DNA from 4 places in the Rhizobium indicum genome. Region 3 is predicted to be linked to each of the others. Evidence: predicted binding sites of a transcription regulator. Region 3 holds the regulator's gene; each other region holds the start of a gene.
The links. Region 3 encodes LexA, which represses DNA repair genes until DNA is damaged. Its sites were predicted from a motif close to TGTTCNNNNTGTGTTCNG; they were not measured.
Positions count from the first base shown of each region.

Region 1: the regulator LexA is predicted to act here: its motif matches at 4,085-4,102, upstream of uvrA (excinuclease ABC subunit UvrA).
Region 2: the regulator LexA is predicted to act here: its motif matches at 4,220-4,237, upstream of FFM53_RS13905 (helicase-related protein).
Region 4: the regulator LexA is predicted to act here: its motif matches at 6,848-6,865, upstream of FFM53_RS19960 (putative DNA modification/repair radical SAM protein).

Region 1 is NZ_CP054021.1:330,373-338,406, reverse strand. Features, by position in the region: gene FFM53_RS01620 (DUF72 domain-containing protein) at 1-559, opposite strand, end outside; gene FFM53_RS01615 (GNAT family N-acetyltransferase) at 584-1,045, opposite strand; gene uvrA (excinuclease ABC subunit UvrA) at 1,042-3,963, opposite strand; gene FFM53_RS01605 (single-stranded DNA-binding protein) at 4,246-4,755, shown strand; gene FFM53_RS01600 (hypothetical protein) at 4,902-5,447, shown strand; gene FFM53_RS01595 (MarC family protein) at 5,470-6,117, opposite strand; gene gyrA (DNA gyrase subunit A) at 6,354-8,034, shown strand, end outside.
Region 2 is NZ_CP054021.1:2,821,443-2,829,476, reverse strand. Features, by position in the region: gene fdxA (ferredoxin FdxA) at 1-219, opposite strand, end outside; gene FFM53_RS13910 (RNA-binding S4 domain-containing protein) at 414-818, opposite strand; gene FFM53_RS13905 (helicase-related protein) at 821-4,057, opposite strand; gene FFM53_RS13900 (DUF3309 family protein) at 4,882-5,037, shown strand; gene FFM53_RS13895 (YMGG-like glycine zipper-containing protein) at 5,065-5,322, shown strand; gene phbB (beta-ketoacyl-ACP reductase) at 5,924-6,649, opposite strand; gene FFM53_RS13885 (acetyl-CoA C-acetyltransferase) at 6,721-7,902, opposite strand.
Region 3 is NZ_CP054021.1:484,707-492,740, forward strand. Features, by position in the region: gene eno (phosphopyruvate hydratase) at 1-138, opposite strand, end outside; gene kdsA (3-deoxy-8-phosphooctulonate synthase) at 288-1,133, opposite strand; gene FFM53_RS02325 (VOC family protein) at 1,130-2,023, opposite strand; gene lexA (transcriptional repressor LexA) at 2,222-2,941, shown strand; gene FFM53_RS02335 (ComEC/Rec2 family competence protein) at 2,922-5,354, opposite strand; gene gltA (citrate synthase) at 5,645-6,934, shown strand; gene lpxB (lipid-A-disaccharide synthase) at 6,965-8,034, opposite strand, start outside.
Region 4 is NZ_CP054021.1:4,124,271-4,132,304, forward strand. Features, by position in the region: gene FFM53_RS19930 (Lrp/AsnC family transcriptional regulator) at 1-169, shown strand, start outside; gene FFM53_RS19935 (sigma-54-dependent transcriptional regulator) at 201-1,547, opposite strand; gene FFM53_RS19940 (ATP-binding protein) at 1,552-3,420, opposite strand; gene FFM53_RS19945 (dicarboxylate/amino acid:cation symporter) at 3,647-4,981, shown strand; gene FFM53_RS19950 (glycosyltransferase family 4 protein) at 5,055-6,113, opposite strand; gene greA (transcription elongation factor GreA) at 6,141-6,617, opposite strand; gene FFM53_RS19960 (putative DNA modification/repair radical SAM protein) at 6,871-8,034, shown strand, end outside.

The DNA of each region.
Region 1 (8,034 bases), 150 kb from region 3:
AATCGGCCGTCACGTCGGCGATCATCGGATATTCGAAATGTTCAGCGCAGACCGGAGCCACGCCGTATTTCGAAAGCAGCGCCACGAACTCCGGCACCTTGAAGGAATCGTGCCGCACCTCGACCACGTGGCGGAGCGCCAACCCATCCTGTTTTGCCGGCAGCAGCTTCAGGAAGGCTTCGAAATCATCCGAATCGAACCTCTTCGTCGGTGCGAACTGCCACAGCAGCGGCCCGAGATGATCGCCGAGTTCGCTGATGCCCGATGATAGGAACCGCTCCATCGATTCACCGGCTTCGGCAAGCACCCGCCGATTGGTGACGAAACGTGTCGCCTTCAGCGAAAAGATGAAACCGTCGGGCACGTCAGCCGCCCATTTGGCGAAGACCGCGGGCTTCTGCGTGCTGTAATAGGTGCCGTTGACCTCGATCACCTTCAGCTGGCGGCTGGCATAGTTCAGCTCGTCCTTCTGCTTCAGGTCACCGGGAAAGAAATGCCCGCGCCAGGGCTCGAAGGTCCAGCCGCCGATGCCGGTGCGGATAGTGCCGGATTTCGTCATGTCGTCCTCCCCATTCGCAGCCGCTCAGGCCGCATTGATCTCTTTGGTCATGTCGACGAGTGTCCATCCTGACCGATAAGGGTTCGGCCGGCGACCCGTTTCCCGAAAACCGAAGGCGCTGTAGAGCGCGATGTTCCGCTCCATCCGCGCATTGGTGTAGAGCCGGATCTCCGGCACGGCCCATTCCCGCGCCTTGCCCTCCAGCCAGCGCAGCATCGCCAGCCCATGCCCGGCACCCTGAAAGGCCGGCGAGACCGCGATGCTGAACAGCATGAGGTGATCGGCGTGCTGCTCGACGACCACCAGGCCGGCCGTTTGCCCGCCGATCTCGCACAGCCAGACCTCGCCGCGTTCGATCCGCGGCGTGTAATCCTCCGTCACCGGGATCGGCGGAGCGCCGAACAGCTCGCTATAGGGCCGATAGGCGGCTGACGTCAGCGTCGCGATCGTTTCCAGATCATCGGGCGACGCTGGTCTCATCGTCATTCCGCCGCAACCGCCTTCTTCGCCGGCCGCCGTTCCAGCAATTCCTTCAGGAAGTGTCCGGTATAGGACCGCTTCTCCTTGACGATCGCTTCGGGCGTGCCGGTCGCGACGATCTCGCCGCCGCCGTCGCCGCCTTCGGGGCCGAAATCGAGCACCCAATCGGCCGTCTTGATGACTTCGAGATTGTGTTCGATCACCACCACCGAGTTACCCTGGTTGACCAGTTCGTGCAGCATTTCGAGCAGCTTGGCGACGTCGTGGAAATGCAGACCGGTCGTCGGTTCGTCGAGAATGTAGAGCGTACGTCCCGTCGAGCGTTTCGACAGCTCCTTGGCAAGCTTGACGCGTTGGGCCTCGCCGCCGGAGAGCGTATTGGCCTGCTGGCCGACCTTGATGTAGCCGAGACCGACATCCTTCAGCGCTTGCAGCTTGTCGCGCACCGCAGGCACCGCCGCGAAGAAATCGACGCCTTCCTCCACCGTCATGTCGAGCACGTCGGCGATCGACCTCTGTTTGAAGGTGACGTTGAGTGTCTCGCGATTGTAGCGCTTGCCGTGGCAGACGTCGCAGGTGACGTAGACATCAGGCAGGAAGTGCATCTCGATCTTGATGACGCCGTCGCCCTGGCAGGCCTCGCAGCGTCCGCCCTTGACGTTGAAGGAGAAACGGCCCGGCTGGTAGCCGCGTGCCTTGGCCTCCGGCAGGCCGGCGAACCAGTCGCGGATCGGCGTGAAGGCGCCGGTATAAGTTGCCGGGTTCGAGCGCGGCGTGCGGCCGATCGGCGATTGATCGATGTCGATCACCTTGTCGATATGCTCGAAGCCGTCGATGCGGTCGTGATCGGCCGGGTTTTCACGCGCGCCCATGACGCGGCGTGCTGCCGATTTATAGAGCGTCTCGATCAGGAAGGTGGATTTGCCGCCGCCGGAAACGCCGGTCACCGCTGTGAACACGCCGAGCGGAATCGACGCCGTGACGTTCTTCAGATTGTTGCCGCGCGCGCCGACCACTTTGATCTCGCGGCCCTTCTTTGGCTTGCGACGTTCGTCGGGAACGGGAACGCCGAGTTCGCCGGAGAGATATTTGCCGGTCAGTGACTTCGGATTGGCCATGATGTCCTGCGGCGTACCATGGGCGATGACCTGGCCGCCGTGAATGCCGGCCGCCGGGCCGATATCGACGACGTCGTCGGCCGTCATGATCGCATCCTCGTCATGTTCGACGACGATGACGGTGTTGCCGATGTCGCGCAGGTGCTTCAGCGTGTCGAGCAGCCGGGCATTGTCGCGCTGATGCAGGCCGATCGACGGCTCATCGAGCACGTAGAGCACGCCGGTCAGCCCCGAGCCGATCTGCGAGGCAAGCCGGATGCGCTGGCTTTCGCCGCCCGACAAGGTGCCGGAATTGCGCGACAGGCTGAGATATTCCAGGCCGACATCGTTGAGGAAGCGCAGCCGGTCGCGGATTTCCTTGAGGATGCGCACGGCGATCTCGTTCTGCTTGGCATTGAAGCTTGCCGGCAGCGTCTCGAACCAGTCGCGGGCGACGCGGATCGACATACCGGTCACTTCGCCGATATGCAGAGTGTCGATCTTCACCGCCAAGGCCTCGGGCTTCAGGCGGAAGCCGTTGCAGGAAGGGCAGGGGGCGGCCGACATGAAGCGCTCGATATCCTCGCGCGCCCAGGCGGAATCGGTCTCTTTCCAGCGGCGCTCGAGATTGGTGATGATGCCTTCGAAATTCTTCTGCGTCGTGTAGGAGCGGGCGCCGTCGGCATAGTGGAATTCGATCTTATCGTTGGTGCCGTTGAGGATGACGTCCTTGGCCTCGTCGGAAAGATCGTTCCAGCGGGTACCGAGCTTGAAGCCGTAATGTTTGCCGAGCGCTTCCAGCGTCTGATTGTAATAGGGCGAGGTCGACTTGGCCCAGGGCGCGATCGCCCCGTCGCGCAGCGTCCGCTCGGGCTCGGGCACGATCAGATCCGGATCGATCTTCTGCTGAGCACCGAGGCCATCGCAGGTCGGGCAGGCGCCGAAGGGATTGTTGAAGGAGAAGAGCCTGGGTTCGATCTCCGGAATGGTGAAGCCGGAGACCGGGCAGGCAAACTTCTCCGAAAACAGCACGCGTTCATGCGTCTCGTTCAGCGACTTGTTGGCCGAGCCGCCGGCCGACGTCTCTTCCGGCGGCAGCGGCTTGTCGGCGAATTCGGCGACCGCCAGCCCGTCGGCAAGCTTCAGGCAGGTCTCCAGACTGTCCGCCAGGCGCGCGGAGACATCCGAGCGCACGACGATGCGGTCGACCACCACGTCGATGTCGTGCTTGTATTTCTTGTCGAGCACCGGCGCCTCGGCGATCTCGTAGAACTGCCCGTCGACCTTGACGCGCTGGAAGCCCTTCTTCATCAGCTCCGCCAGTTCCTTCTTGTATTCGCCCTTGCGCCCGCGCACGAGCGGCGCAAGGATATAAAGACGGGTGCCCTCGCCGAAATCCAGGATGCGGTCGACCATCTGGCTGACGGTCTGGCTTTCGATCGGCAGGCCGGTCGCCGGCGAATAGGGAACGCCGACGCGGGCAAAGAGCAGGCGCATGTAGTCGTAGATCTCGGTAACGGTGCCGACCGTCGAGCGCGGATTGCGCGAGGTCGTCTTCTGCTCGATCGAGATTGCCGGCGACAGCCCGTCGATCTGGTCGACATCTGGCTTCTGCATCATTTCGAGGAATTGCCGGGCATAGGCCGACAGGCTCTCGACATAGCGCCGCTGGCCCTCGGCATAGATCGTGTCGAAGGCGAGCGAGGATTTGCCGGAACCCGAAAGCCCGGTCATGACGATCAGCTTGTTACGCGGCAGATCGAGATCGATGCTCTTGAGATTATGCTCGCGCGCGCCGCGGATGGAGATCGTCTTCAGTTCGCTCATCGTCTCTGCTTTGGTTTTCTGGATGACAGCCCTTATTTAGTGATGCCGACGGGCGAGTCGAGGCTGAATGTCCACTACGGTCAAGGTTTTCGATTCTGTTGACAGGATCATACGGATAAACTAGAACAAATAAAGAACAAAATTCCTGATGAATGCATGCGGCTTTCTGATGGATAAACATGTGGATTAAATGCCGCCCATGCGCATCGGCGGTCCGTGATGGTTTAAGGTGCGCCGATCGATTAAACGCCGCCGGGCAGGGCGGCAGGCAGGGTGAGAAGTATGGCTGGTAGTGTGAATAAGGTAATTCTGATTGGAAACGTCGGTGCGGACCCCGAAATCCGTCGCACTCAGGATGGCCGGCCGATCGCCAATCTTCGTATCGCGACCTCGGAGACCTGGCGCGACCGCAATTCCGGCGAGCGCCGTGAGAAGACCGAATGGCACACCGTCGTCGTCTTCAACGAGGGCCTCTGCAAGGTCGTCGAACAATATGTGAAGAAGGGCGCCAAGCTCTATATTGAAGGCCAGCTGCAGACCCGCAAGTGGCAGGACCAGCAGGGCCAGGACCGCTACAGCACGGAAGTGGTGCTGCAGGGTTTCGGTTCGACGCTGACGATGCTCGACGGTCGCGGTGAAGGCGGGGGTGCGAGCGGCGGCCGTGGCAGTGCCGGTGGCGGCAACGATTATGGCGATGACTACGGTGCTCCGGCTCCCGCTTCATCGCCGAGCCGCGGCGGTGGCAGCGGCGGCAACTTCTCGCGGGATCTCGACGACGATATCCCGTTCTGATCGGTAGCCTTTCCGGGCTTTGTGAAAGACGTGAGAGAGCATGATGCCTTGGATGGCGTCATGCTCTTTTTCTTTGATTTCGCGGCAGATGCTTCAGACCACATCCGCCTGAATGATTTCGCACCATTTTGGGGAGTTATTTCGGAATGAGCTGCCACATCTTTAAGAAAGATTCCGGTACGCGCCTCCGACTTTGGTTGGACGAGGCACCGCCGTCGATGGATTCAACGCGATGCCATCTGTGGGAGAGCAAAGTTTTCGTCAGCGGAGAAGGGATTCCTCATCGGAAAAGTGTGGCTGCGGAAATAGCTCGGCCGGTTGGAGGCATGACGGTATATGGTTTGCTGTCAGTCACCCTGGATCAGTCCATTAAAACGCAATATCTGCAGGTGAATGTCCCGATTGAACGTACCAAGGGAGAGAGTTGGTCCCTATCACTTGCTCCAAGTCACCACAAAGTGCTTACCGGATTTGCCGCGGAGTACATGCCGGGGCTGTTCAAGGGGATAGAGGATCTTGGTGAGGCTGCATTGCCCAGTTTTGGAATTCTCTCCTTTGATCGCATGGCGCATTCGGACATAGGTTCGTCGATAGATATTTTTCGCGAGTTGACGAGAGCTATCGTGCGCGCTTTGACTATGGAGCAGGTTCCTGAAACGCCGGATGAGGCGTTCGCACTTCTCGCAGTTTAGATTGAAAGGCGCTCGAGGTTTTTCAGTGCGGCGTCGCGCTGATGAGGTTGAACGCCGACTTAGCCCCGTCGACGACGAATTGTGCGGCAAGCGCTGCGAGGATGACGCCGAGGAGCCGCGTCAGGATGGCCCGGCCGGTGACGCCGAGGAAACGGTCCAGCCTTTCGGCGATGAGCAGCATGAGGAAGGTCAGCAGCAGATTGGCGGCAATGACGCCGATCAGCTGCGCTTTCCCGATCGAGGTGGCCAGCGTGCCGGCCAGCAGGATCGTCGCCGAGATCGCACCCGGGCCGGCAATCAGCGGCAAGGCGAGGGGGAAGACGGCGATATTCTCGATGTGATCCTTGGTGATCGCCGCCTCGGTCGCCTTCTCCTTGCGCTCCTGCCGTCTCTCGAACACCATCTCGAAGGCGATCCAGAACAGCAGCAGCCCGCCGGCGATGCGGAAGGCGCCGATCGAAATCCCGAGCACGCCGAGCACGCCGGCGCCAAACAGCGCGAAGACGGCGAGGATGATGAAAGCGATAACCGAGCCGCGTAGCGCCACCTGCTTGCGCTCGGTTCGGCTCATGCCTGTCGTCAACCCCAGAAAGATCGGCGCAAGCCCCGGTGGATCGATGGTGACGAGCAGCGTCGTGAAGGCGTTGATCAATTGGTCGGCGCTTGCCATCGGCTCTCCGGAACCCCATATGGGTGCGTGGTTTTTATGATTGTGAAGCGGGGATTTCGATTTGGCAAATATCCCGCGGCGGCTCGCGGCGGATTTGTCCGGTCCGGCCGCGCAACTTGCATGTTTTACCCTCTTTAAGCCGCAAAAGCCTGTTCAAAACGCGCTGTGAAATTGGCGCGGCAACAGGCTTTCCGCTATAAATCTTCAAGTGATTCTAGAAGAGATCGTGATCTGTTTTGACTGAGCAAACACCCCCCGGCGGCGGGAAGCTCCCGCCAGGCATCGAGCCCATCTCCATCATGGAGGAAATGCAGCGGTCGTATCTCGATTACGCCATGAGCGTCATCGTCAGCCGCGCGCTGCCCGACGTGCGCGACGGCCTGAAGCCCGTGCACCGGCGCATCCTCTACGGCATGTCCGAGCTCGGCATCGACTGGAACAAGAAATACGTCAAATGCGCCCGCGTCACCGGTGACGTGATGGGTAAATTCCATCCGCACGGCAATTCCGCGATCTATGATGCGCTCGCCCGCATGGCGCAACCATGGTCGCTGCGGCTGCCGCTGATCGATGGTCAGGGCAATTTCGGCTCGGTCGATGGTGATCCGCCGGCGGCCGAACGTTACACCGAATGCCGCCTCGAAAAGGCTGCCCACTCGTTGCTCGACGATCTCGACAAGGAAACCGTCGATTTCCGCGACAACTACGACGGCACGCTCTCCGAGCCGGTCGTGGTGCCCGCCAAATTCCCGAACCTGCTTGTTAACGGCGCCGGCGGCATTGCCGTCGGCATGGCGACCAACATCCCGCCGCACAATCTCTCCGAAGTCATCGACGGCTGCATCGCGCTGATCGACGACCCGGCCATCGAGCTGCCGGAACTGATCCAGATCATTCCCGGCCCCGATTTCCCGACGGGTGCGAAGATCCTTGGCCGTGCCGGCATCCGCTCTGCCTATGAGACCGGTCGCGGCTCCGTCATCATGCGCGGCGTCGCTGCCATCGAGCCGATGCGCGGTGACCGCGAGCAGATCATCATTACCGAGATTCCCTACCAGGTGAACAAGGCGACGATGATCGAGAAGATGGCCGAGCTGGTGCGCGACAAGCGCATCGAAGGCATCTCCGACCTGCGCGACGAATCCGACCGCCAGGGGTATCGCGTCGTCGTCGAGCTGAAGCGCGATGCCAACGCCGAGGTCATCCTGAACCAGCTTTATCGCTATACGCCGCTGCAGACCTCCTTCGGCTGCAACATGGTGGCGCTGAACGGCGGCAAGCCTGAACAGCTGACCTTGCTCGACATGCTGCGCGCTTTCGTCTCCTTCCGCGAGGAAGTCGTTAGCCGGAGAACGAAATTCCTGCTGCGCAAGGCGCGTGACCGTGCCCATGTGTTGGTCGGTCTCGCCATTGCCGTCGCCAATATCGACGAAGTCATTCGCGTCATCCGCCAGGCGCCCGATCCGCAGTCGGCCCGCGAAGAACTGATGACCCGCCGCTGGCCGGCGGAAGATGTCGAAAGCCTGATCCGTCTGATCGACGATCCGCGCCATCGCATCAATGACGACCTCACCTACAATCTCTCCGAAGAGCAGGCCCGCGCCATCCTCGAACTGCGCCTTGCCCGCCTGACGGCGCTTGGCCGCGACGAAATCGGCGACGAACTCAACAAGATCGGCGAGGAAATCAAGGATTATCTCGATATTCTTTCCTCGCGCGTCCGCATCCAGACCATCGTCAAGGACGAACTTCTCGCCGTCCGCGACCAGTTCGGCACGCCGCGCCGCACCGAGATCATCGATGGCGGCCTCGAAATGGACGATGAGGATCTGATCGCCCGCGAAGACATGGTCGTCACCGTCTCGCATCTCGGTTATATCAAGCGCGTACCGCTCACCACCTACCGCGCCCAGCGGC
Region 2 (8,034 bases), 2.3 Mb from region 3:
ATATTCGGTATTGATCTTCAGCCATTTGTCGAGGCCCGGCTCGGTATCGGGCTTGATCGCCTCGGCGGGACATTCAGGTTCGCAGACGCCGCAATCGATGCACTCGTCGGGATGGATGACGAGGAAATTCTCGCCCTCATAAAAGCAGTCGACAGGGCAGACTTCCACGCAATCGGTGTATTTGCACTTGATGCAATTGTCGGTCACGACATAGGTCATGAAGAACTCCAGGATTTCCATGCGGATGGGGCCGGGCAACCTGGAACGTCGCGCCTATCCCCGTGCCGGAGGAAAAGCGTGAGCAGGCTTGGGAGGCAAGCACGCTTCCGGCAGGTTGTCAGTGACCTATCGGCTTTATCGCCGGATTTCAAGGATAAACGATCTGCAAAAGCCGCCGCCGCAGACAGAGTTTTCTAATCCTCGTCCGACATCAGCCTGTCGATTGCACGTCTTTCCTTTTTGGTCGGACGGCCGGTGCCGGTCGCCCGGATCGCCTGCTCGTAGGCCGTGAGACGTTTTGCCTCATCGGGCGGCGGGGATTGGTCGTCGTAGAGCAGGCGCGCCTCTTCGTAAGGCCCCCGCCGTTCGCCGGCAAGGCGCATGACGAGAACGACATCGCGCCGCTCCAGCGTTAGCTCGATACGGTCGCCCGGCTTGACCATCTGGCTTGGATGGCTGCAACGCTCGCCGTTGATGCGCACATGGCCCGATTGGATATGGCTCTGCGCCAGCGAGCGCGACTTCACCATGCGCGCGAAGAACAGCCACTTGTCGATGCGCTGGCGCGAACCGCTTGTCGGCTGTGTCTCCCCGCTCATGATTACTTCTTCATCTGCTCCTTGAGAGCAGCGAGCTTGGCGAAAGGCGAATCCGGATCGATCGGCTTCTCCTTGCGCGGCGGCTTGGCCTCGAAGCGCAACGGCTGCGAGCCGCCACGATTGTTGTTGCGGTCGTTGCGATCGTTACGCTCGCCGCGATCCTTGCGATCGCCACGGTCCTGCCGGTCACCGCGCGGCTGGTCGCCCCGTGGTTGGTTATTGCGGTCGCCTCTTGCCTGCTGCGGCCGGCCACCATCGCGACCGCCGCCTTCCTTGCCACGGTTCTGGCGATTGTTGTCGCGGCCGTCGCCATTGCGATTGCCCTCGCCGCCTTCACCGCCGCCCGGCCGGCGATTGCGGTCGCCGCGCTCCTGGTTTTGACCGCGCTCCTGGCCCTGGCCGCCACGGCGTTCGCCATGCCCGCCGCGCGCCTGGCGCTGATTGTCGTTGCGACCGCCAAGACGCCACAGAAGAACCGGCTTCGGTTCCGTCGGCTCGCCGGCTTCCCCAGGAGCAGATCCTGCTTCCTCGGAAGCCGATACCGCTTCCGCAGGAGCGGATGTCTCGATCGGTTCGGCCGGAGCGGGAGTTTCGACCGCTTCCGTCACCGGCGCGTGGGCGACCGCCGAAGCCGCCTCGGTTGCGGATGGCTCGGCAGCAGTCTCTTCCGCAGCGCCATCGGCATCGTCGTGATCGGCCTTCTCGGCTGTCTCTTCCGCAGGCGTTTGTGCGCTGGCGGCAGGCACCGAGGCCACATCCTGCGCTGCAAGATGTAGTGATGCCTCTTCCGCCTTCACGGCATCGGCGCGATAGCCGAGACCCTTGAGGATTTCTTCCATGTCCTCGAGCGTCGCACCGAGGATCGACAGCATCGCCGTCGTCGTCGTGAAGCGGCGGCCATCATAGGCGCCCTCCGGACGGTTGTTTTGGCCGGGCTTCCATTGCAGCAGCGGACGGATGATATCGGCCAGCCGTTCCAGGATGTCGATGCGTACGGCTCGCTTGCCGAGGAAACGGAAGCCGGCGAGCTTGTAGAACATCCGCTCGAAGGTCGGATCCGTGACGACGGAGGTGCGGCCGGCGGCAAGCACCGGAATGAGATCACCGTAGCCGGGCTTGTCGAGACCGTCGTTCTTCAGCGCCCAGAGCAGCGTGATGAGCTCGGCCGGCGCCGGCTTCAGAAGTGCGGGAACGAAGATATGATAGGCGCCGAAACGCACGCCGTAGCGGCGCATGGAGGCACGGGCCTCCTGGTCCAGCGACTTCACCTCTTCGGTCACGTCGCGGCGGAAGAGCACCCCGAGATTCTCGACGAGCTGGAAGGCAAGCCCTTTGGCAAGGCCCTGCAGATCCTCGGCGCGCGACAGATCATCGAGCGGCTTCAGCACCGTGCTGATATGATGATTGACGAAGCGCTCGATGCGGGCGGCGACGTGATCGCGGGCATTGCCCGTCAGTTGTTCGTCGGCCAGCAGGATCACGCGCGGACGCATGATGTGATCACTGCCCGAAAGCCGCGCCACCGGGTCGCCCAGCCAACGGATCAACCCATCCGAACCGATCACCAGATCGCTGTTGCCGGCGGCATGCATCCGGGCCGCGCGGGCTTCGAACTCGAGCCCGAGCGCCTTCTGCGACGCAGCCTGAACCGCCTTGGCATCCGGTCCGTCCGTTCCCGCCACCGGCGTGAAACGGAACCCGCTCAATTGCCCTACATGATGTCCTTCAACGAAGACATCGCCATTCACACTGATTTCAGCTTCCAGCATCGCATTCTCTCTCAGGCGCTTCATGAGCACAGATGTCCTGCGATCAACAAAGCGTTTCGTCAACCTTTCATGTAACGCGTCGGACAATCGATCTTCGATTTCCCGCGTCTTTTCCTGCCAGTGTGTCGGATCGGCAAGCCAACCGGGCCGATTCGAAACGTAGGTCCAGGTCCTTATCTGCGCGATTCGCGCCGAAAGCGTGTCAATTTCCCCATCTGTTCGATCGGAGCGATGAACCTGCTCCGCAAGAAACTGCTCATTCACCGTGCCATAGCGGACAAGATCGGAAAAGAGGGTCGAGATAAGATCGGCATGTTGTGCTGGGGTGATACGCCGATAATCGGGAAGCGCGCAAGCCTCCCAGAGTTTTTCGACGCGCGCCGGCCTGTCGGCAAGATCGATGACCTCGGGATAGCGCGAAAGCTGTTCCAGCGCCTGCTGGTCGACCGCAGGCAATGCCCGCGTCAGCCCCGGCACGCGCGGTCCCACCTCAAGGCTGGCGCGCAGCGATGCGATTGAGGAGAAGTCCATCTCCGTCGTCCGCCACTGCAAAACCTTGACGTTGTCGAATTCGTGCCCCTCGATGCGCTGCACCAGTTCGTCATCGAAGGGCGAGACTTGCCCGGTGACGCCGAAGGTCCCGTCCCGCACATGCCGTCCGGCGCGCCCGGCGACCTGGCCGAGTTCGCCCGGATTGAGATTGCGGAACTGGTAGCCGTCGAATTTCCGGTCCTGGGCAAAGGCGACGTGATCGACATCGAGGTTGAGGCCCATGCCGATCGCATCGGTCGCCACCAGATATTCGACGTCGCCCGCCTTATAGAGCGCCACCTGCGCATTGCGGGTGCGTGGGCTGAGCGCGCCGAGCACGACCGCCGCGCCACCGCGCTGCCGGCGAATAAGCTCGGCGATGGCGTAGACCTCGTCAGCGGAGAAGGCGACGATGGCCGAGCGCTGCGGCAGCCGTGTGATCTTCTTCTGCCCGGCGTAGAAAAGATGCGAAAGCCGTGGCCGCTCGACGATAGTGATGCCGGGCAGGAGCTGCTGCAGGATCGGCCGCATCGTTGCCGCGCCGAGCAGCAGCGTTTCCTCGCGGCCGCGAAGATGCAGGATGCGGTCGGTGAAGATATGGCCGCGTTCGAGATCGCCGGCGAGCTGCACCTCGTCGATCGCGACGAAGGCAGCCTTGGTCTCGCGCGGCATCGCTTCGACAGTGCAGACGGAAAAACGCGCATTGGGCGGCGAAATCTTTTCCTCGCCGGTGACCAGCGCCACATTCTGCGCGCCGACCTTCTCTACCACCCGCGTATAGACCTCGCGGGCCAGAAGCCGAAGTGGCAGGCCGATCACGCCCGTCCCGTGCGCAACCATGCGCTCGATGGCATAATGGGTCTTGCCGGTATTGGTCGGCCCGAGCACCGCGGTCACACCGCGCCCGCTCAGAATCATCGGCTGCGAAATCAGAGTCATGAGTCCATGCAAATGAGGCGGGTGGCCCCAGGAAAATCTCGGCTCCTCGATGGAAGCTGGACAACACATGGACAGCTGCCGTCGCAAACGCAAGGGCAGATTTCAAAATGCATCGGGGATTACGACCTTTGCGAGTCCCGTGGAACGCCCGAATTTCCGATTCGGAACAGCGCAAGAACGAATCAGCGACGAATCGATGACTCCCGCTGATTCAGCTTTTGTTCACGGCTAAGTATTGATTTTGAATCACTTTTTCCCACTAGATGCTGAATCGCAAGACTCTCACCTGTTCATATTTTCGCTATCGCGACTCCGCAATTCCCGCCCGATCTTGGATAGGCGAAAATCCGCCCGAAATTAACCTCTCGACCAAAGCCGGAACGAATCGGAGACGAATCGCTGACTCCGCCGTTTTCGCCTTTCGTTCACGCCCACATCTTGTGGCGCTATCAGGTCCAGGTCCTAGAATGCGCATGGGCGGCAGATCCTTCGCCCCGCCCTCGTCAGATCGGCATTAATCTTTCGGAAACCGGATTCAGACGGCGTTAAGTCGCAGCGTTAACTCAGGGGCGGCCACTCTCGGCTCGCCGATCAAAAACGGAACGAATCGCTGACGAATCGGCGACATCGCGATTTTCCCGCTTTGTTCACCGCAACATATTGTATTTAAATGTCTTTTTAACCATAGCGGCAATTTTCGGAAATGACGGAAATTAAACCGTGAATCAGGCTTCGTCACATTTCCAGAGCTTAACCGGGAACAAAAATCGCCAATACGTGTTTCCAGTCCATCCAAATTGCGGATGAAATGAAGGAAACACACCATGCTTGGCACGATACTACTTGTTATCCTCATTCTGCTCTTGATTGGAGCCTTGCCGAATTGGGGTTATAGCCGTGGCTGGGGCTATGGACCTTCTGGCGGTTTGGGGCTAGTTCTCGTGATTATCATTATCCTTGTACTAATGGGCCGCGTCTAAAGGCCAACTAACCTGGGGAGTTACGACATGATGAAGAAGATTGTTCTTATTGGTGCGCTCGTGGGCGCACTCGCATCTTGCACAGCGACCGAGCAAGGCACGGCGATCGGCGCCGGCACTGGCGCTGTTATCGGCGGTGTCGTCACCAACAGCTGGGGTGGTGCCGCCGTCGGCGCCGTTGCCGGCGGTCTGACTGGCGCTCTGATCGGCCAGTCGGTCGAACGCCGCGGCTACTGCGTCTATCGCGACCGCTACGGTCGCCGCTATGAGGCTCGTTGCCGCTGATCGGCACAAGCATATCGGACTCCCAACGGGCGCTTCGGCGCCCGTTTTCTTTGCCGGTCGTATCCGTCAACGAGACGTTGACAATCGGTTGCGAAAGTCAAATCTAGCGCCGCCCAACGGGCAGGCACATATTTCCTTCAGAGCATGATGCCGAAAAGTGTGAGCGGTTTTCGGACGACATCATGCTCTCACTGTAAATGTAGAACAGGATGATTTTAGGCCGACCCGGCCTAAGATCATCCTGTTTTGGAGCGCAACGGACAGGCAGAGCCGCCCGGCGCACCGGAAAGGAAACGCTTCCATGATTCAGATTTTGCTGAATTCCCTCGTCGCCGTTCTCATCGCGTCGGCTTTCCTGACAACCGCAATATCAGCCCTCAGCGCCAATGATCTTTCGCTGCGCAAAGTGCCGGCCAGAGTTCGGCCACAGCGACGTCCGAACACAGACCGCCGCTCTTGATCTTCTCGAAACAGCGCGACTGCTCCGGCCACAAAATCGCAACCGGCATCACGAGACGCCCATAAACAGCGATGGCGCGATCCTGCCGGACGCGCCATCGCTTTGAATCTAATTCCTAATGTCGACGTGAAGACAGAAAGCCTAGGCGAAGAACTGTCCGCCATTGGCCGTCAGCGTCGAACCGGTGATGAAGCCGGCATCGTCGGAGACGAGGAAGGTGACGCAGCGCGCGATCTCTTCCGGTTCGCCGAGCCGGCCGACGGGGATCTGCGGAATGATACGTTCGTTCAGCACCTTCTCCGGCACGGCAAGCACCATTTCCGTTCCGATGTAACCGGGGCAAATGGCGTTGACGGTGATGTTCTTGTTCGCCCCCTCCTGAGCCAGCGCCTTGGTAAAACCGAGATCGCCCGCCTTGGCCGCCGAATAATTCACTTGGCCCATCTGGCCCTTTTGGCCGTTGATCGACGAGATATTGACGATACGGCCGAAGCTGCGGTCACGCATGCCGGTCCAGACCTGATGCGTCATGTTGAACAGGCCGGTGAGGTTGGTATTGATCACCTCGTGCCATTGCTGCTGCGTCATCTTGTGGAACATCGCGTCGCGGGTGATGCCAGCATTGTTGACGAGGATTTCGACCGGGCCGATCTCGCTTTCGACCCTGGCAATTCCCTCGCCGCAGGCGAGATAATCCGAAACATCCCATTTGAACACCGGAACGCCGGTAACGTCGTGGAAGGCTTTGGCCTTCTCGTCGTTGCCGGCATAGCTGGCGGCGACCCTGTATCCGGCATTTCTCAGTGCCATGGATATTGCCGCGCCGATGCCGCGTGTACCCCCGGTGACCAAAGCCACTCTGCTCATGTTCCGCTCCCCTTTTGTTTTTCGCCCCACCGCTTGGCGGGATCTTCAATCAAACATGGATCGTATGCTATTTAAAGCGCTTCAAAGCACATGGCCACACCCATGCCACCCCCGATGCACAGCGTGGCGAGACCCTTCTTGGCGCCGCGGCGCTTCATTTCGAACAGCAGCGTGTTGAGAACGCGCGCACCGGAGGCGCCGATCGGATGGCCGATCGCGATCGCTCCGCCATTGACGTTGACGATCGACGGATCCCACCCGAGATCCTTGGTGACGGCACAGGCTTGCGCCGCGAAGGCCTCATTGGCTTCGACGAGATCGAGATCGTTGACCGACCAGCCGGCCTTTTCGAGCGCCTTGCGCGAAGCCGGGATCGGTCCGGTGCCCATGATCTGCGGATCGACACCCGCTGTTGCCCAGGAAACGATGCGGGCGAGCGGCTGGACGCCGCGCCGGACCGCCTCCGCTTCGCTCATCAGCACCGCCACAGCGGCACCGTCGTTGAGGCCGGACGCGTTCGCGGCCGTGACCGTGCCGTCCTTGTCGAAGGCCGGGCGCAGCTTCCCCATCGCCTCGATAGTCGCGCCGTGACGGATATATTCGTCAGCATCGACCGTAACGTCGCCCTTACGTGTCTTGATGACGTAGGGGATGATCTCGTCGACAAAGCGACCGGCCTTCTGCGCTGCCTCCGCCTTGTTCTGCGAACTGACGGCGAACTGATCCTGGTCGTCGCGCGAAAGCTGCCACTGGCGCGCAACATTCTCGGCGGTGATGCCCATGTGGTAGCCGTGGAAAGCGTCGGTCAAGCCGTCCTTGATCATCGTGTCGATCATCTTCATGTCGCCCATCTTGACGCCGCCGCGTAAGTGCGCGGCATGCGGGGCCATCGACATGGATTCCTGGCCGCCGGCAACGATGATCTTGGCGTCGCCGGTGGCGATCTGCTGCATGCCGAGCGCGACGGCGCGCAAGCCCGAGCCGCAGAGCTGGTTAACGCCCCAGGCCGTCGCTTCCTGCGGAATGCCGGCCTTCATCGCCGCCTGGCGGGCCGGGTTCTGACCCTCGCCGGCGGCAAGCACCTGGCCGAGGATGACCTCATCCACCTCGCCGGCATCGACGCCGGCACGCTCGAGCGCGCCCTTGATGACGGCCGCCCCGAGCTCATGCGCGAGGACCGTCGCGAAAGCACCGTTGAAGGCGCCGACTGCTGTTCGCCCTGCGCTGGCGATGACGATGGATGGATTGCTCATGGGGACGCTCCTCGTTTTCGTCTCACTTACATAAGTGGAAACTGGCAAAGCTTGGAGCACAAGTCAAACGCGAAGACCGGCTGCTGTCATTTTTCGGCAAAGCCTTTCAAAGCCCAATTCATCTGCTCTGTT
Region 3 (8,034 bases):
ATGCGCGCCCGTCGAGGCGCCCGAGGGAACGGCCGCGCGGCCCATGCTGCCATCTTCGAGATAGACATCGACTTCGACGGTGGGGTTGCCACGGCTATCGAGAATCTCGCGGGCGATGATATCGGTGATTGCAGTCATGGGTTCTTCCTGCTCGGTGGGTGATAAATGGTTCGAAACCTGTCTTAGTCGAAGGCGTGCAAATTACAATGCTGCAATAGCCTTCGGACCAGCGTTCGGATGTGGCCTATAGCACGATCATGTCAGACTGTTGAACGTCAAGCTGAACCTTAGGCCTTGGCGACCGCATCGAAGGCAAGCAGCTTTTCGAGAAGCCGCGGCATGTCCTTGAGATAGACCATGTTCGGGCCGTCGGAAGGGGCATTGTCGGGGTCCTGATGGGTTTCGACGAAGACACCAGCAATACCGGCAGCCACAGCGGCGCGCGCCAGGGTTTCCACGAATTCCCGCTGACCGCCGGAGGATTCGCCCTGGCCGCCCGGCTGCGCCACGGAATGGGTCGCATCGAAGATAACGGGCGCGCCCATCGCCGCCATGATCGGCAACGAACGCATGTCGGAAATCAGCGTATTGTAGCCGAATGAGGCGCCGCGCTCGCACAGCAGCACGTTCGGATTGCCGCTGGCATTGAGCTTCTTCAGGACGTTCTTCATATCCCAGGGAGCGAGGAACTGGCCCTTCTTGACATTGACGACGCGGCCGGTCTTGGCGGCGGCGATAAGAAGGTCGGTCTGGCGGCAAAGGAAGGCCGGGATCTGCAGGACATCGACGACCTTTGCCACCTCCCCGCATTGCTCGGCGGTATGAACGTCGGTCAGGACGGGAAAGCCGAATTCCTTCTTGAGGTCGGCAAAGACCTCCATGCCCTTTTCGATCCCGATACCGCGTTCGGCCGAAAGCGAGGTCCGGTTCGCCTTGTCGAAGGAGCTCTTGTAGACGAGGCCGATGCCGAGCTTTCCGCAAAGCTCTTTCAGCGTGCCGGCAACCATGAAGGCGTGGTCGCGGCTCTCCATCTGGCAGGGACCGGCAATCAGCGACAGGCGGCCGGTATTGGAAAAAGTGACCTGGCCTTGGCCTTCGCCGATCCTGACTTCGGAATTCGTATCAGTGCTCATCGTGTTTCCTCGAAGGCGAAGAGCGTGCCCTGCCCGGGCGCGCGCTTCACCAGAATGCGATTGTTCTTGCGCGTGTATGTCACCCCGTTAGCAGCCAAATGCGCTTCTGTCACGGCAAGATCGGCGACAGTGAAGAGGATTGCCCGGCCGCGCAGGCCGCGATCTGCGGATGAGCCGGCGATGTCGAAATAGGCCTCCAGCCCTTCCGGCGTCATCAGGCTGATTTTCGCATTCGATGCTGCGATATTGACGCCGAACCCGGTCTTCTCGACTGCCGATTGCGCCACGGCAAGGCTGACGAAGGCAGCGAAGGCGGCCGGCTCCGGCGTGCAAAGCGCGATCTCGATTAGGCCGGTGACGCCATTGGCATGCGTCTCCAGCGCGGCGCGGTCAGCCGGCAGCGTGACGCGCTCGACGGTGAAGAGCAGGAGATCAGGCGCGCGCAGGTCGCCGGCGAAAGCCAGCTTGAAGCCGGCAATCGTCTCGGAACCGTCCGGCATCGTCATCGGCCGGGTGAACTGCAGCATCTCGCCGGCGCTCGATCCGTTGCCGACGAAATTCTGATGATCGATGCCGGCATCCTTGCTGCCGAAAGCCAGCCCCGAAAGCCCCTCCTCGCCACAGCGGAAGCGAAAGGCCTGGTTGCGGGCGGTGAAGACATTGCCTTGCCGCGCTGATGCCTCGCTCTCCTCGACGCTCGCAATTCCGAGCGGCTCCAGATAGGTCTTGTCGGCAAAGAAGACGCAGGCATTCTCCGTTCCGAAGGGATGGCGCGCATCGGCGGCAACGGTGAAGCCGAGCTTGCCGAGCCTCTCGCGCGCCAGATCGATATTGACGACCGGCAGCACGACATGATCCAGCGGGTGCGGTTTGGCGGAGTGCTCGTTCATGATATCCCCCTCTCCTAACACGGCAGAGATGTGTGAGAGTGCCGCCCAAGGCAAGACTTGTGTGCCAATCCGGCGAATGAAAATAAAAATCTCAACGAGTTGGCGCCAAGTTTTACGGAAATTTAGCTACTTGCGGAACACATATGGAACATATAGTGTCTGTTCTGGATTTGTTTCAATCACGAGGTCACAACGTCGATGCTCACGCGCAAACAACAGGAGCTTCTCCTTTTCATTCATGAGCGCATGAAGGAATCCGGCGTTCCGCCATCTTTCGACGAAATGAAGGATGCCCTGGACCTCGCCTCCAAGTCCGGGATTCATCGCTTGATTACGGCGCTGGAGGAGCGAGGCTTCATTCGCCGCCTACCGAACCGCGCCCGCGCGCTTGAGGTCATCAAGCTTCCGGAGGCCTACAGCCCCAGCATTCAGCCCCGGCGCGGCTTTTCGCCGAGCGTCATCGAGGGCAGCCTCGGCAAACCTCAGCCGGTCACCGCCCCTGCTCCCGCAAAGCCCGTCGCCGACAACGGCAACTCGGTCTCCGTGCCGGTCATGGGCCGAATCGCTGCCGGTGTGCCGATCTCGGCGATCCAGAACAATACCCACGACATCGTCGTTCCGGCCGACATGCTCGGCTCCGGTGAACATTATGCGCTGGAGGTCAAGGGCGATTCGATGATCGACGCAGGCATCTTCGACGGCGACACCGTGATCATTCGCAACGGCAGCACCGCAAGTCCTGGCGACATCGTCGTTGCTCTCGTCGACGACGAAGAAGCGACACTCAAGCGCTTCCGCCGCAAGGGCGCCTCGATCGCGCTGGAGGCCGCCAACCCGGCTTACGAGACCCGGATTTTCGGGCCGGACCGTGTCAAGGTTCAGGGTAAACTCGTCGGTCTCATTCGCCGCTATCACTGACATTGGCTAGGCCCGATTCGGTAAAGCTGTTGCTGCGCCAGTCATAGGCGCGATGGCGCATCCATGGCCGCGACAATGCATCGAATGCGGTTGCGACCTCCAGGCCGGCGTCCGTGAAGCGCAACTCGATGGATCCGGTCCTGCGCAGCGTCTCACCGGTGAAGAGCGTCGCACCCGAGCGGCAGCTGTTGAAGCGAAGGCGGACCGAGGTCACGACGATATCGGCCGCGTCGCATGCCGGACCGAGATAGGCGGCATTGTCGATGACGGTTACCACCTGACCATTGGCGAGCCTTGATGTGCACCAGGCCTTCTTGACGCAGGAAAAGCGGTTTGCGTCTCCGCCCGCTGTGGCCGCCCGCATCGCGGTCCTTGCTTCGTTCTGCTGATCGCGGGAAAGCCTGACGCGGCGGTCTTCTCCCTCAGGCGGGATAGCAGGACCATCCAGCATCTTCGGCGGATCATGCCTCGGCAGGACCAGCGCTCTCTGCCACTGGTCGAAGATGAAATCCGGCGGTCTTTCACGGTTGGACGCCATGGCCGCCGCCTCGACGATTGCGACGAGACTGCCATCCTCCGAAATCACCAAATCCGGCGGACGGGGACCCGGCAGAAGCAGCAGGATGAGCGTTGCGACCGCGATGATCGATGTGCCGACATGGCGCAATCGGGTGCGGAGCAGCGTCAGCAGCAGAAAGCCTGCCACGGCGACGGCGAAATACCAGGCGGGCAAGCGGCCGACGTCTATATTGCCATCCCAGCCGGACACCGTCTTTGCGACCGCGATCACCAGATCGAGGCCGAATCCCACCACCTTCCAAGGCAAAACGTCCAGGCCGAAAGGCATGAGCAGCATCGCCAGCAGGCCGGCCGGCATGATGATGAAGGAGATGATCGGCATTGTCGCGAGGTTTGCCGGCAGGCCGTAGGCGGTCAGGCGATGAAAATGCTCGATCGAAAACAGCGCGGTGGAAAAACCGCCGATCAGCGAGGTCAGGAAGATGCCGCCGAAGAAGCCCGCAACCGTAACGAATGGCCTGATGATCGGCAGCTTCAGGAAGGCGTTTTCGCGGACGCGCCGGTCCTTCCACAGCTGATAGCCCGAGACCAGCGCCAATGTCGCTGCAAAAGACATCTGGAAGCTCGGACCCAAAACCTCGGACGGCGAAATGACGACGATGACGAGCGCGGAGAGAGCGACATTGCGCAGGCTGATCGACGGCCGGTCGAAGAAGACGGCAACCAACATGATGGCCATCATGATGAAAGCGCGTTCGGCAGAGACCGCAAAGCCCGAAATCAGGAAATAGGCGGTGACAGCGATGAGCGCGCCGGCGGCAGCGATCTTCTTCGTCGGGTAGGCCTCAGCAATGCCGGGAAAGAGGCTGAGCAGCATCCGGAAGCCGACGAAAAAGATGCCGGCCGACAGCGCCATGTTGAGACCGGAGATGGCGATGATATGAGCCAGGCCGGACTGGCGCAGCGCCTCCGTCGTTTCATTCGAGATGGCACGCCGCTCGTCCGTCACCAGAGCAGCGGCGAAAGCGCCGGTGTCGCCGGGCAGGATCGACCTTATGCGGTCACCAATGCCGCTGCGCAGCCGGTAGAGCCCTTCGAGCAGCGTTTCAGCCGTCGATCTGGCAGCCTGGGGACCAGCCTGCGCATCGACCTTCGTCGGTGCACCGTAGAAGAAGCCGTTGGCGCCGATGCCATCGAAATAGGCACCGAAGGAGAAGTCGTTGAGTTCGGGAAGTGCCGGACCTGCCGGCGGCGTCAGCCGCGCCCTGCCGGTAATGATATCGCCGATCTCGAAGGCCGCGTCCGCGCCGCGGGCGATGGCGGTGATGCGTTCCGGCCGCCGCTTCAGCTCCGGTGCCTTAGTGCCGGTGACCGCAAGAATGTAGCGCCACCGCCCGCGACCATCGCCTTCGCGCCGCTCGACACGGCCGGTCACCGTGGTCGTCACTGATGAATCGAGGATCACGGTCGAAGCCCGCCGGCTCTCGAACTGCGCCGTGACCATGCCGCAGACCACGAGCGAGAGCGCCAGCAGCGTTGCCCGCACTGCCGCCCGGCTGCGGCTGGCGATGAGAACCGCCACTGTCACCGCCGACAGGCAGAGCAGTGATGCAACGAGGGAAAAATCCGATGCCGCGAGAAACCAGACGGCTGACCCAGCGCCGAGGAAGACCGGCGAAAACAGCAGCAGGCGGCCGTGGTCCGCCTCTTCGCCCAGCATGCGCATGCCGGCACGCAGCAATTGCGAGGCTGCGGCCGGCAGCCGGTGGCGCAATGGTGTCGCCGACTGCGTCCGTGTCGGCCGCGTCACCACGACAGGTGGTGAAAAACTGGAGGAGTCGGCAAGGCCTTCGCCTGCTTCCGGCCGCAATTCGACTGTCGTCAACTCCTGCATGAACCGCCCAAGCCCGGCTGCGAAGGCGGCCAGAATGCAACCTCCAATCAAATCCGGCAAGAATAATCGATTGAAATATGAGGGAAAATCGCGAGCGCCAAAAGACCAGTCGAATCATCAGCTTCCGATATGCGTGCGGCTCATCGCTGCAGTGCCTAAAAGGTGATACCGCAATGCACAAAATGCCATCACGGTAACTTGGCATTAGCTTCGCGATCATATAGCTATCGGTGAGGACGCTTAACCCCTATGGCGCTTTTATGGCGCCACCGCCATTTCGGAGGATCAGCATGACGGATCAAAGCGCTACAATAAAAATCGGTGACAAGTCTGTCGACCTTGCTGTCAAAAGCGGCACGATCGGCCCGAGCGTCATCGATATCGGTGCCCTCTACAAGAACACAGCTTCCTTCACCTACGATCCGGGTTTTACCTCGACCGCATCCTGTGAATCGAAAATCACCTACATCGACGGCGACGAAGGTGTCCTGCTGCATCGCGGCTATCCGATCGAGCAACTCGCCGAGCACGGCGACTTCCTCGAAGTCTGCTACCTCCTGCTTTACGGCGAACTGCCGACCACCGTGCAGAAGAAGGATTTCGATTACCGCGTCACGCACCACACCATGGTGCACGAGCAGATGAGCCGCTTCTTCACCGGCTTCCGCCGCGATGCGCATCCGATGGCCGTCATGTGCGGCTGTGTCGGCGCGCTGTCGGCCTTCTATCACGACTCCACCGACATCACCGATCCGCACCAGCGCATGGTCGCCAGCCTGCGCATGATCGCCAAGATGCCGACGCTTGCCGCCATGGCCTACAAGTACCATATCGGCCAGCCCTTCGTTTATCCGAAGAACGACCTCGACTACGCCTCGAACTTCCTGCGCATGTGCTTTGCCGTGCCTTGCGAGGAATATGTGGTCAATCCGGTGCTTGCCCGCGCCATGGACCGCATTTTCATCCTGCATGCCGATCATGAGCAGAACGCCTCGACCTCGACCGTCCGTCTCGCCGGTTCGTCGGGTGCCAACCCGTTCGCCTGCATCGCCGCCGGCATCGCCTGCCTCTGGGGGCCCGCGCATGGCGGCGCCAACGAAGCAGCGCTCAACATGCTGAACGAAATCGGCACGGTCGATCGCATTCCGGAATATGTCGCCCGCGCCAAGGATAAGAACGATCCGTTCCGCCTGATGGGCTTCGGTCATCGCGTCTACAAGAACTACGATCCGCGCGCCAAGATCATGCAGAAGACGACGCATGAAGTGCTCGGCGAACTCGGCATCAAGGACGATCCGTTGCTCGAAGTGGCGATGGAGCTGGAGCGTATCGCGCTCACCGACGAATATTTCATCGAGAAGAAGCTCTATCCGAACATCGACTTCTATTCCGGCATCACGCTGAAGGCGCTGGGCTTCCCCACGACCATGTTCACCGTGCTCTTCGCGCTTGCCCGCACCGTCGGCTGGATCGCGCAGTGGAACGAGATGATCGAGGATCCGGAACAGCGCATCGGCCGTCCGCGCCAGCTCTATGTCGGCGAACCGAAGCGCGATTACATCCCGGTTTCGAAGCGCTGATCGCTTCCAACGACCCAAAAGAAAACCCGGTCAGAAACGACCGGGTTTTTTCTTTTTCAGCACGTCGAGAAGGATCTCGGCGGCGTGCTCGCCGGGCGGCTTTTCTGTCTGCATGCGTTGCCAGACGAGATCGTAGCCCTCGTTCATCGCCTTCAATTGGAACGTGTCGGCCGACAGCCGCTCCATCCAGCGCGCCAGGCTGGCGCCGCGGACGATCTCGTTCAGATATTCCGGCACGACGGCATAATCGGCGATGATATTGGGCAATGCGCCCGTCCATACCTTGATGCGCCGGGCGAGCAGGCGGATAATCCAATCCGTCTTGTAAACGGACACCGTCGGCACGCCGGCAAGGGCGAGTTCGAGGATCACCGTGCCGGAAGCTGCCATCGCCGCATCCGCCTCGGCAAGGGCCTTCCATTTCTGCGCCGGCCCGACCGCCACCTCCGGCGGCGTGGCCCAGCCGGCGACGAGCCCCTTCACCAGCGCTTCGTTGTGCGGCACGGTCGGCAGCAGGAATCGCATCGGGCCGTTGCGGGCGACAAGTTCCTTGGCCGCATCCTCGAAGAACGGCAGCAGTTTGGCGATTTCGGAGGATCTAGATCCAGGAAGCATCAGGATCGCCTTGCCGGCTCCCTCGACGGGTGCGCGCATGGCGCGCTGCCGCCGCGCTTCGAGCAGCGCCGGATCGGCGGTCAGGCGATGGCCGACATAGGTGGTCTCAGGCCCGCCGAGCGCACGCATTGTTGCCGGCTCGAAGGGCAGGACGGCGAGCACATGATCGACATAGGCGAGCATGCGCGTGGCGCGATATTCCTTCCAGGCCCAGACGCTCGGACAGACATAATTGACAACCGGCAGATCCGGCAGCGCGGTGCGGACACGCTTGGCGACGCGATGGGTGAAATCCGGGCTGTCGATGATCAGAAGAATATCCGGCCTTGCGGCGATGATGGCAGCCGTTGTCTGGCGGATCAGGGTATAGAGCCTTGGCAGCCGGCTCAGCACCTGGGTGATGCCCATAATCGACAGCTCGGAGAAATCGAACAGGGATCTCAAGCCTTCGGCCTGGAGCCCCTCACCGCCGACGCCGACGAGTT
Region 4 (8,034 bases), 1.4 Mb from region 3:
CTGGATGGTTTCCGGCGACAGCGATTTCCTGCTGCATTGCGTGGCGGAGAATCTCACTCGCTTCCAGGATTTCGTTATCGAGGTGCTGACGGCGAACGAACATGTCGATACCGTGCGCACCATGCTGACGATCCGGCAGGTGAAGAAGCTGGGCCTAGTGGAAGTCTAAAGCCACTCGGCAGATAGACCGTCATCGCCAACTACTTGCGCGAGATATAGCCGCCCCGGTTGATGCCGTGGCGCTGAAGTTTGTCATAAAACGTCTTTCTCGGAATGCCGAGCGCCTCGAGGGTGCGGCGGACGTCGCCGTCATTGGCCGACAGCGCGTCGCGAATGATCTCCGCCTCGTAGCGTTCCAGCCGTTCGGGAAGCGTCGCATCCGTCGGCTGCGGAGGGACCGCTGCCGCTCCACCGCCTTCCACGCCAAGCACCACGCGTTCGGCATAATGCGAGAGCTCGCGGACATTGCCCGGCCATGTGTGCGAGGCGAGATGCCGCCGCACATCAGGTGAAAGCGGTGGGACATCGCGACGGAAGCGCTCGGCGGCGCGCGCGGCGAAGTGCGAAAACAGCAGCGGAATATCGTCGCGGCGTTCTCTCAGCGGCGGTATGGAGATCGTCACGACATTCAGCCTGTAATAGAGATCCTCGCGAAAATCGCCGCGCACCGAGGGATCCCCGAGGTCGATCTTGGCCGCCGCGACGACGCGAAGATCGACCGGACGCACCTCGTTGGTGCCGAGCGGCGTGATCTCGCGCATCTCCAGCACCCTCAGCATCTTGACCTGCGTGGCGGCCGGCATGCTTTCGATTTCGTCGAGGAAAAGCGTGCCGCCGCTTGCATGTTCGATGCGGCCCGTGCGGCGCTTCTGGGCGCCGGTAAAGGCGCCGGCCTCGTGGCCGAACAGTTCGCTTTCGATGACGGTTTCGGGCAGCGCGCCACAGTTCAACGCCACGAAATTGCCCTTCCGGCGGTGGCTCCATTGATGCAGGAGCTGGGCAACCACTTCTTTGCCGCTGCCCGTTTCCCCGGCGACGAGCACGTCCACGTCGGTATCGGCAATATGGCGAAGAATGTTTCTGAGGTTTTCCATGACAGGCGTCTGGCCGATCAGCGGCAAATTCTCCTGCGCATCTTCGGCTGCCTTCCGCAGCATGCGGTTTTCCAGAACAAGCCGCCGCTTCTCGCTTGCGCGACGCACGCTCTGGACGAGCCGATCGGCTGCGAAGGGTTTGGCGATGAAATCATAGGCACCATCCTGGATCGCCTGAACGGCCATGGGGATATCGCCGTGGCCGGTCATCAATATCACCGGGAGGTCGGCATCCATGCCTTGCAGCGTGGCGAAAAGTTGCAGTCCGTCGATCTCCGGCATGCGGATATCGGTGACGACGGGGCCGGCAAAGTCCGCCGGCAGGTCCCCCAGCGCGGCTTTTGCACCGTCATAGGCGGAAACGGAAAATCCGGCGAGTTCGAGCGTCTGGGTGGTGGCGCGGCGCAGATCCTTGTCGTCATCGATCAGCGCAACGGGCATCGGTGTGTCCATGACCTTAAGCCTTCCTCAGCTGAACGATGAACCGGGTTCCGTCGCTGTCGCTTGCAACCTCCATCCGGCCGCCGTAGTCGCCGATGATATCCTTGGAGATGACGAGGCCAAGGCCGAGGCCGCTTTCCTTCGAGGTGTTGAACGGCGTGAACAAGCCCTTGCGAATATCAGGCGGGATGCCGGGGCCGTTGTCGGCGACCGTCACCGTTACCATCCCTGCATCGGTGGATGTTCTGACCTCGACGCGACCGTCTCCGGCCTTCGGCGCCACCGCCTCCAGGGCGTTTTGAAGCAGGTTGATGAGCACCTGCTCGAGACGAATCCGGTTTCCCATCACCTGCAGTTCGTCGGGCGGCAGGTCGATGTCGAGCGTATCCATCCGCCCGGCAAACCGGCTGCGCAACAGCATCACCGCCCCCTCGATGACGTCTTTCAATCCGGTTGGTTCGGCGCTGCCGCGGCCTTTGCGGGCAAAGGTCTTCAGCTCCTCGGTGATCGAACCGATACGCTCCGTCAGCGCCGCGATGCTTTCGAGATTTTCGCCGGCAGGCGCAGTCTGGCCGCGATCGAGGAAGGTGCGGGCGTTATCGGCATAGGCACGGATGGTCGCCACCGGCTGGTTGATCTCATGGGCAACGCCGGCGGCCACCTGACCCAGGATGGCCAACCGGTTGGCCTGCACCAGATCCTGTTGCACGGCTTGCAGCTTCTGCTCCGTGCTCTTGTGGCCGATGATTTCAGCCTGCAGCCGGTCCCGCGCCTGGCTGAGATCCAGTGTCCGCTCGACTACCCGCCGTTCCAGTTCCTCCCGCGCCTGCTGTTCGCTGGAGATTCGCAGGGCGATCGCATGGCGGCGGCGCAAAAGGAAGGCTGCTCCGGCCAGCAGTGGCAAGAGTATCAGCAATGCCAGCATGCGGGCTTCGCGAATCCCCGCATCGACGGACGGCCCCAGCGCCACCAGATGCTGCAAATGCCATGCGGTCGCCGGCACCGACGTTGCGACATCGAGAAACCTGGTTTTCCCGGCATCGCCGGGCATGACGATCTCGACGACATCGAGCCCGTCGCCGAGGTTTCGGACCATGTCGAGGGGCAGGGGTTGAAGTGGCGCATCGCCGAATTGAAGGCTTTCGCGGATCGCCGTCAGCCGGTCTTTGGCGATCCGGCCGATCGTCATGAACCGCCATGATGGAAGACTGGTGATGAGGACAATGCCGCGCTCGTCAACGACGTAGGACGGGGTGCCTGAGGCGTTCCAATCCGCCTCGACGTCGTCGAACTCGACCTTGACCACGACGACGCCCAGCAGGCCATCGCTGCCCGAAATCCGTTGGGAGATATAGAGGCCCGGCTTCTTGCTGACCGTGCCGAGCGCGAAGTGCTCGGCCTGTCCTCGTTCGACCGCCCCCTGAAAATACTCGCGGAAACGATAGTCATTGCCGACGAAACTCGTCGGTTCGCGCCAGTTGCTGGCCGAAACCGCCATGCCGTCCTTGTCGATGACATAGATGACGGCAGCCTTCGTGCCCGCCGCCAAATTTTCCAGCTTCTGACTGAGGCGCTCGAACGCGCCGGCATCGTTTCCCGCCAGTGCGGCGGCGAGTGCCGCGTCCTGCGACAGCACGAAGGGAAGCGCCCGGTATTTTTCGAGAACCGTGCGCAGCAAAGCCGCATTCAGCCTCGAATCCATGCGGGCCTGTTCCTCGAGGGCAACCTCCGCACGGTGCCGACCGATCTCGCCGCTGGCCCATAGGCTTGCCACGACAGCGAGGAGGGCGAGCACAGTGTAGACCCACCACATCCGGCGGATGCGGTGTTGCAGGGGCAGCGAAGGCCACAATTTCTGCGACAGGGACATGGCAAATTTGTGCATCTTTCCGCATGAAACGCAAATGGATTTGTGCGGATTTCCGCATTGTTTAATGAGCCATTAGGAGCCCCGTAAATTTTTCCTTAATAAATTCAATCTGTTGGATGGTCGGCGCAAAACTGGCACGGCGATTGCGAAGAACCTGGGCAACAACGGCTGAGCTGTTGGACTTGAAGCGAACGGCTCGGGAGGCCGGAGTTCGTTCCGGACGAGCCATTAGGAGGACATCATGATCGCAGCACCACTCGATGCAGTCGCAGACAGCAAGGGCAAGAAGCCCTTTTATACCCATCTTTACGTTCAGGTTCTCGCCGCCATCGCCGCGGGTATCCTTCTCGGCCATTTCTATCCCGAATTCGGCACCCAGCTGAAGCCGCTCGGCGATGCCTTCATCAAGCTCGTCAAGATGATCATTGCCCCCGTCATCTTCCTGACGGTTGCGACCGGCATTGCCGGCATGAGCGACCTGCAGAAGGTCGGCCGCGTCGCCGGCAAGGCGATGCTCTACTTCCTGACATTCTCGACATTGGCGCTCATCATTGGCCTGATCGTCGCCAATGTCGTCCAGCCCGGCGCCGGCATGAACATCGATCCTGCCTCGCTGGATCCGGCCGCCGTCGCCGGCTACGCCGCAAAGGCGCATGAGCAGAGCATCGTCGGTTTCCTGACCAACATCATCCCGACGACGATCGTCGGCGCTTTTGCCGATGGCGACATTCTGCAGGTACTGTTCTTCTCGGTGCTCTTCGGCATCGCGCTCGCCATGGTCGGCGAAAAGAGCGAACCGGTCGTCAACTTCCTCAATGCCCTGACGGCGCCCGTGTTCAAGCTCGTCGCCATCCTCATGAAGGCAGCGCCGATCGGCGCCTTCGGCGCCATGGCATTCACCATCGGCAAGTACGGCGTCGGATCGATCGCCAACCTCGCCATGCTGATCGGCACCTTCTACATCACCTCTCTGCTCTTCGTCCTCGTCGTTCTCGGCGCGGTCGCCCGCTACAACGGCTTCTCGATCGTGGCGCTGCTGCGCTACATCAAGGAAGAACTGCTGCTGGTCCTCGGCACCTCGTCTTCGGAGGCTGCCCTTCCGGGGCTGATGAACAAGATGGAAAAGGCTGGCTGCAAGCGCTCGGTCGTCGGTCTCGTCATCCCGACCGGTTATTCCTTCAATCTCGACGGCACCAACATCTACATGACGCTGGCAGCGCTGTTCATTGCCCAGGCAACCGGTATTCAGCTTTCCTGGGGTGATCAGATCCTGCTGCTGCTGGTCGCGATGCTGAGCTCCAAGGGTGCCGCAGGCATCACCGGCGCCGGCTTCATCACGCTTGCCGCAACGCTCTCCGTCGTGCCCTCCGTGCCGGTCGCCGGCATGGCGCTTATCCTCGGCATCGACCGCTTCATGTCGGAATGCCGGGCGCTGACCAACCTCGTCGGCAATGCGGTCGCCACGATCGTTGTGGCACGTTGGGAAAACGAGCTGGATACGGCGCAGCTTGCCGCGGCACTGGGCGGCCAGACCGGAGAGGATATTTCGGCTGCCGGGCTGCAGCCGGCTGAATAACTGACCGAACTGTCCGCAGTCCTAAAATTCTTTCAACGGCCCGTCATCCAGCGGGCCGTTTCTCTTTTCTGCCTCAGCTGCGATTGTCGCCGAAAAGGCTGTTGTAAATGGCGCCGATCGCGCTCGCTTCTTTCTCCAGTGCGAAATTCGCCCTGACATGCCGCAGCGCATTCTCGCCATGCGCGATCGCCAGCGCGGGATCTGCGATATAGGGCGCGATTGCCCGCGTCAGCGCCTCGCCATCGCCGGCGGCGACGACCGAGCCCGTCTCGCCCGTGACGATGAGTTCGGCATAGGCGCCGGCGTCCGATGCCACCACCGCAGTGCGCGAGGCCATGGCTTCGAGCGGCGTCAGGCCGAAACCCTCGTTGCGGGAGGGGGCGACGTAAAGCGTCAGGCGGCGATACCAGACCTTGATGTCAGGCACTTCGCCGAGGAAGAGGATACGGTCGCTGAGCCCGGCGGCCGCGACATCCGCCTTAAGTTTGTCGCCAAATGCCGTGTGTTCGGCCGTCACCCGGCCGGAGACGACCGCCGTCCACTCGGGGTGCTGCGGCAGCAGTTCGATCATCGCCTGGACGAAAAGATCGGTGCCCTTCTGATGGCGCACGCGGCCGAAGCAGCCGATGAGATGGCGGCCCGGCAGGCTGGTGGCGGCGATGCCGTCCTCCGCTGTTTCCGGCGGATGGAACAGAGCAAGGTCGACGCCGTGCTGGATGACCGTGTGCGGCACCTCGAGGAACGAGCCGGATCGATCGCTAGTCGCGATGACGGCGTCCATGCGACGGATCAGCCATTTCGTATAGGCGGTGTGCCGGCGTTGCGCGGCCGAGGTGAAGAGAAGCTTCAGCGGCATGCGCAACAGTTGGCGCAGCAGGATGCCGACCGCCATCTCGTTGTTGCGGCGAGCGTGCCAGACGCGCTGGCGCCGGCGCGCCGGCGGGCGCCAGAGGCCGAGGAGCTGCCGCCCCTTAAGTTTCGGCAGGTCCTCCGGCAGGCCGGGCCCGAGTGTCGCGATCTTGATGCCGAGCCGGATCTGGCATGGGATGAGCTGGACGATAGTCGATGTGACGCCGGAGAGCCGGCGCTTGAAATTGGGCGCAATGATCTCGACGTCACGGATATCGGGCAAGGGAGGGGTCTCGCGGCTGGCGGGCGATCAGCCCCAGGAAACCTGGAGGATTTCGTAGGCCTTGGAGCCGCCCGGCGCATTGACCTCGATGGAATCTCCGACTTCCTTGCCGATCAGAGCACGGGCGATCGGCGAGGAGATGGAGATGCGGCCGGCCTTGACGTCGGCTTCCTGGTCGCCGACGATCTGGTAGGTCTTTTCTTCATCGGTGTCCTCGTCGATGAGTTTCACCTTGGCGCCGAACTTGATCTTGTCGCCCGACATCTTGGTGAGGTCGATGACCTCGGCGCGCGCCGTCAGGTCTTCCAGCTCGCTGATGCGGCCTTCGTTGTGACTCTGGGCTTCCTTGGCGGCGTGGTATTCGGCGTTTTCGGAAAGGTCGCCATGGGCACGGGCTTCGGCGATCGCCTCGATGATTCGAGGGCGCTCCTCCTGCTGACGCCAGCGCAGCTCTTCCTGCAGCTTGACGAAACCGCCCGGTGTCATCGGTACCTTTTCAACCATTTTTCTGTCCTTCAATCCTCGTATCCGCACAATTAGCGGCGAACACAAAAGAAAACAGGTCCCGAAGGGGAGCTTCGGAACCGTGCCACAATCTTAGTCGGACGCTTATAGCAGATCGCCAAGGCCGATTTCCAGAAAATTCGCATAAAAGAAACGCGGCCCGCCCCGATATCAGGTGGTGCGACTTGAAAATGGGCAGAAATCGGATCGTCCCGATTGACTCTGCATGCCGGAACATATAGTGAACATACTAATGAAGAAGTCGCTCACAGAACGCTTGGCCATCCTTTCCGATGCCGCGAAATATGATGCTTCCTGCGCTTCCAGTGGAACGGTGAAGCGTGATTCTCGGGCAAGCGGCGGGCTCGGTTCGACCGAGGGATCCGGCATCTGTCATGCCTATGCACCGGACGGGCGGTGCATTTCGCTTCTGAAAATACTGCTGACCAATTTCTGCATCTACGACTGCGCCTATTGCGTCAATCGCTCGTCGAGCAATGTCGAACGGGCGCGCTTCACGCCCGAAGAGGTCATCTGGCTGACGCTGGAATTCTACCGCCGCAACTATATCGAAGGCCTGTTCCTTTCCTCCGGCATTATTCGTTCGTCCGATTACACGATGGAAGAGATGGTCCGCATCGTCCGCGAACTGCGCGTGACACATAATTTCCGCGGCTATATCCATCTGAAATCGATCCCCGAGGCGTCGCCGCGTCTGATTGAGGAAGCGGGGCTTCATGCAGACAGACTGTCGCTCAATATCGAGTTGCCGACGGATAACGGCATCACCCGCTTCGCGCCGGAAAAGAAGCCTGCCAATATCAGGCGATCGATGGGGGATCTGAGGTTGAAGATCGAGGCCGCCGGCGAACCGACGCTGCGCACGAAGAAGCGTCAGCGTTTCGTGCCGGCCGGCCAAAGCACACAGATGATCGTCGGCGCCGATGGCGCGAACGATGCGACCATCCTTGCGACCAGCGGCCGGCTTTACAGCAGCTACGGGCTGAAGCGCGTCTATTATTCCGCCTTCAGCCCGATTCCGGACTCGTCGAAAAACCTGCCGCTGATCAAGCCGCCGCTGATGCGCGAGCACCGGCTCTATCAGGCCGACTGGCTCTATCGATTCTACGGTTTCGGCATCGACGAGATCACCGCAAACCAGGCGGGCGGCATGCTCGATCTCAGCCTCGACCCCAAGCTTGCCTGGGCGCTCGCCAATCGGGCCGAATTTCCCGTCGATATTAACAAGGCCGAGCGTGAGCGGTTGCTGCGCGTGCCCGGTCTCGGCACCAAGACCGTCAAAGCGATCGTTTCGGCGCGGCGTTTTCGCCGGTTGCGGCTCGATGATCTCCAGCGGCTCGGCATTTCGATCAAGAAGGTTCAGTCTTTCATCTCGGCGGAAGGCTGGTCGCCGCGC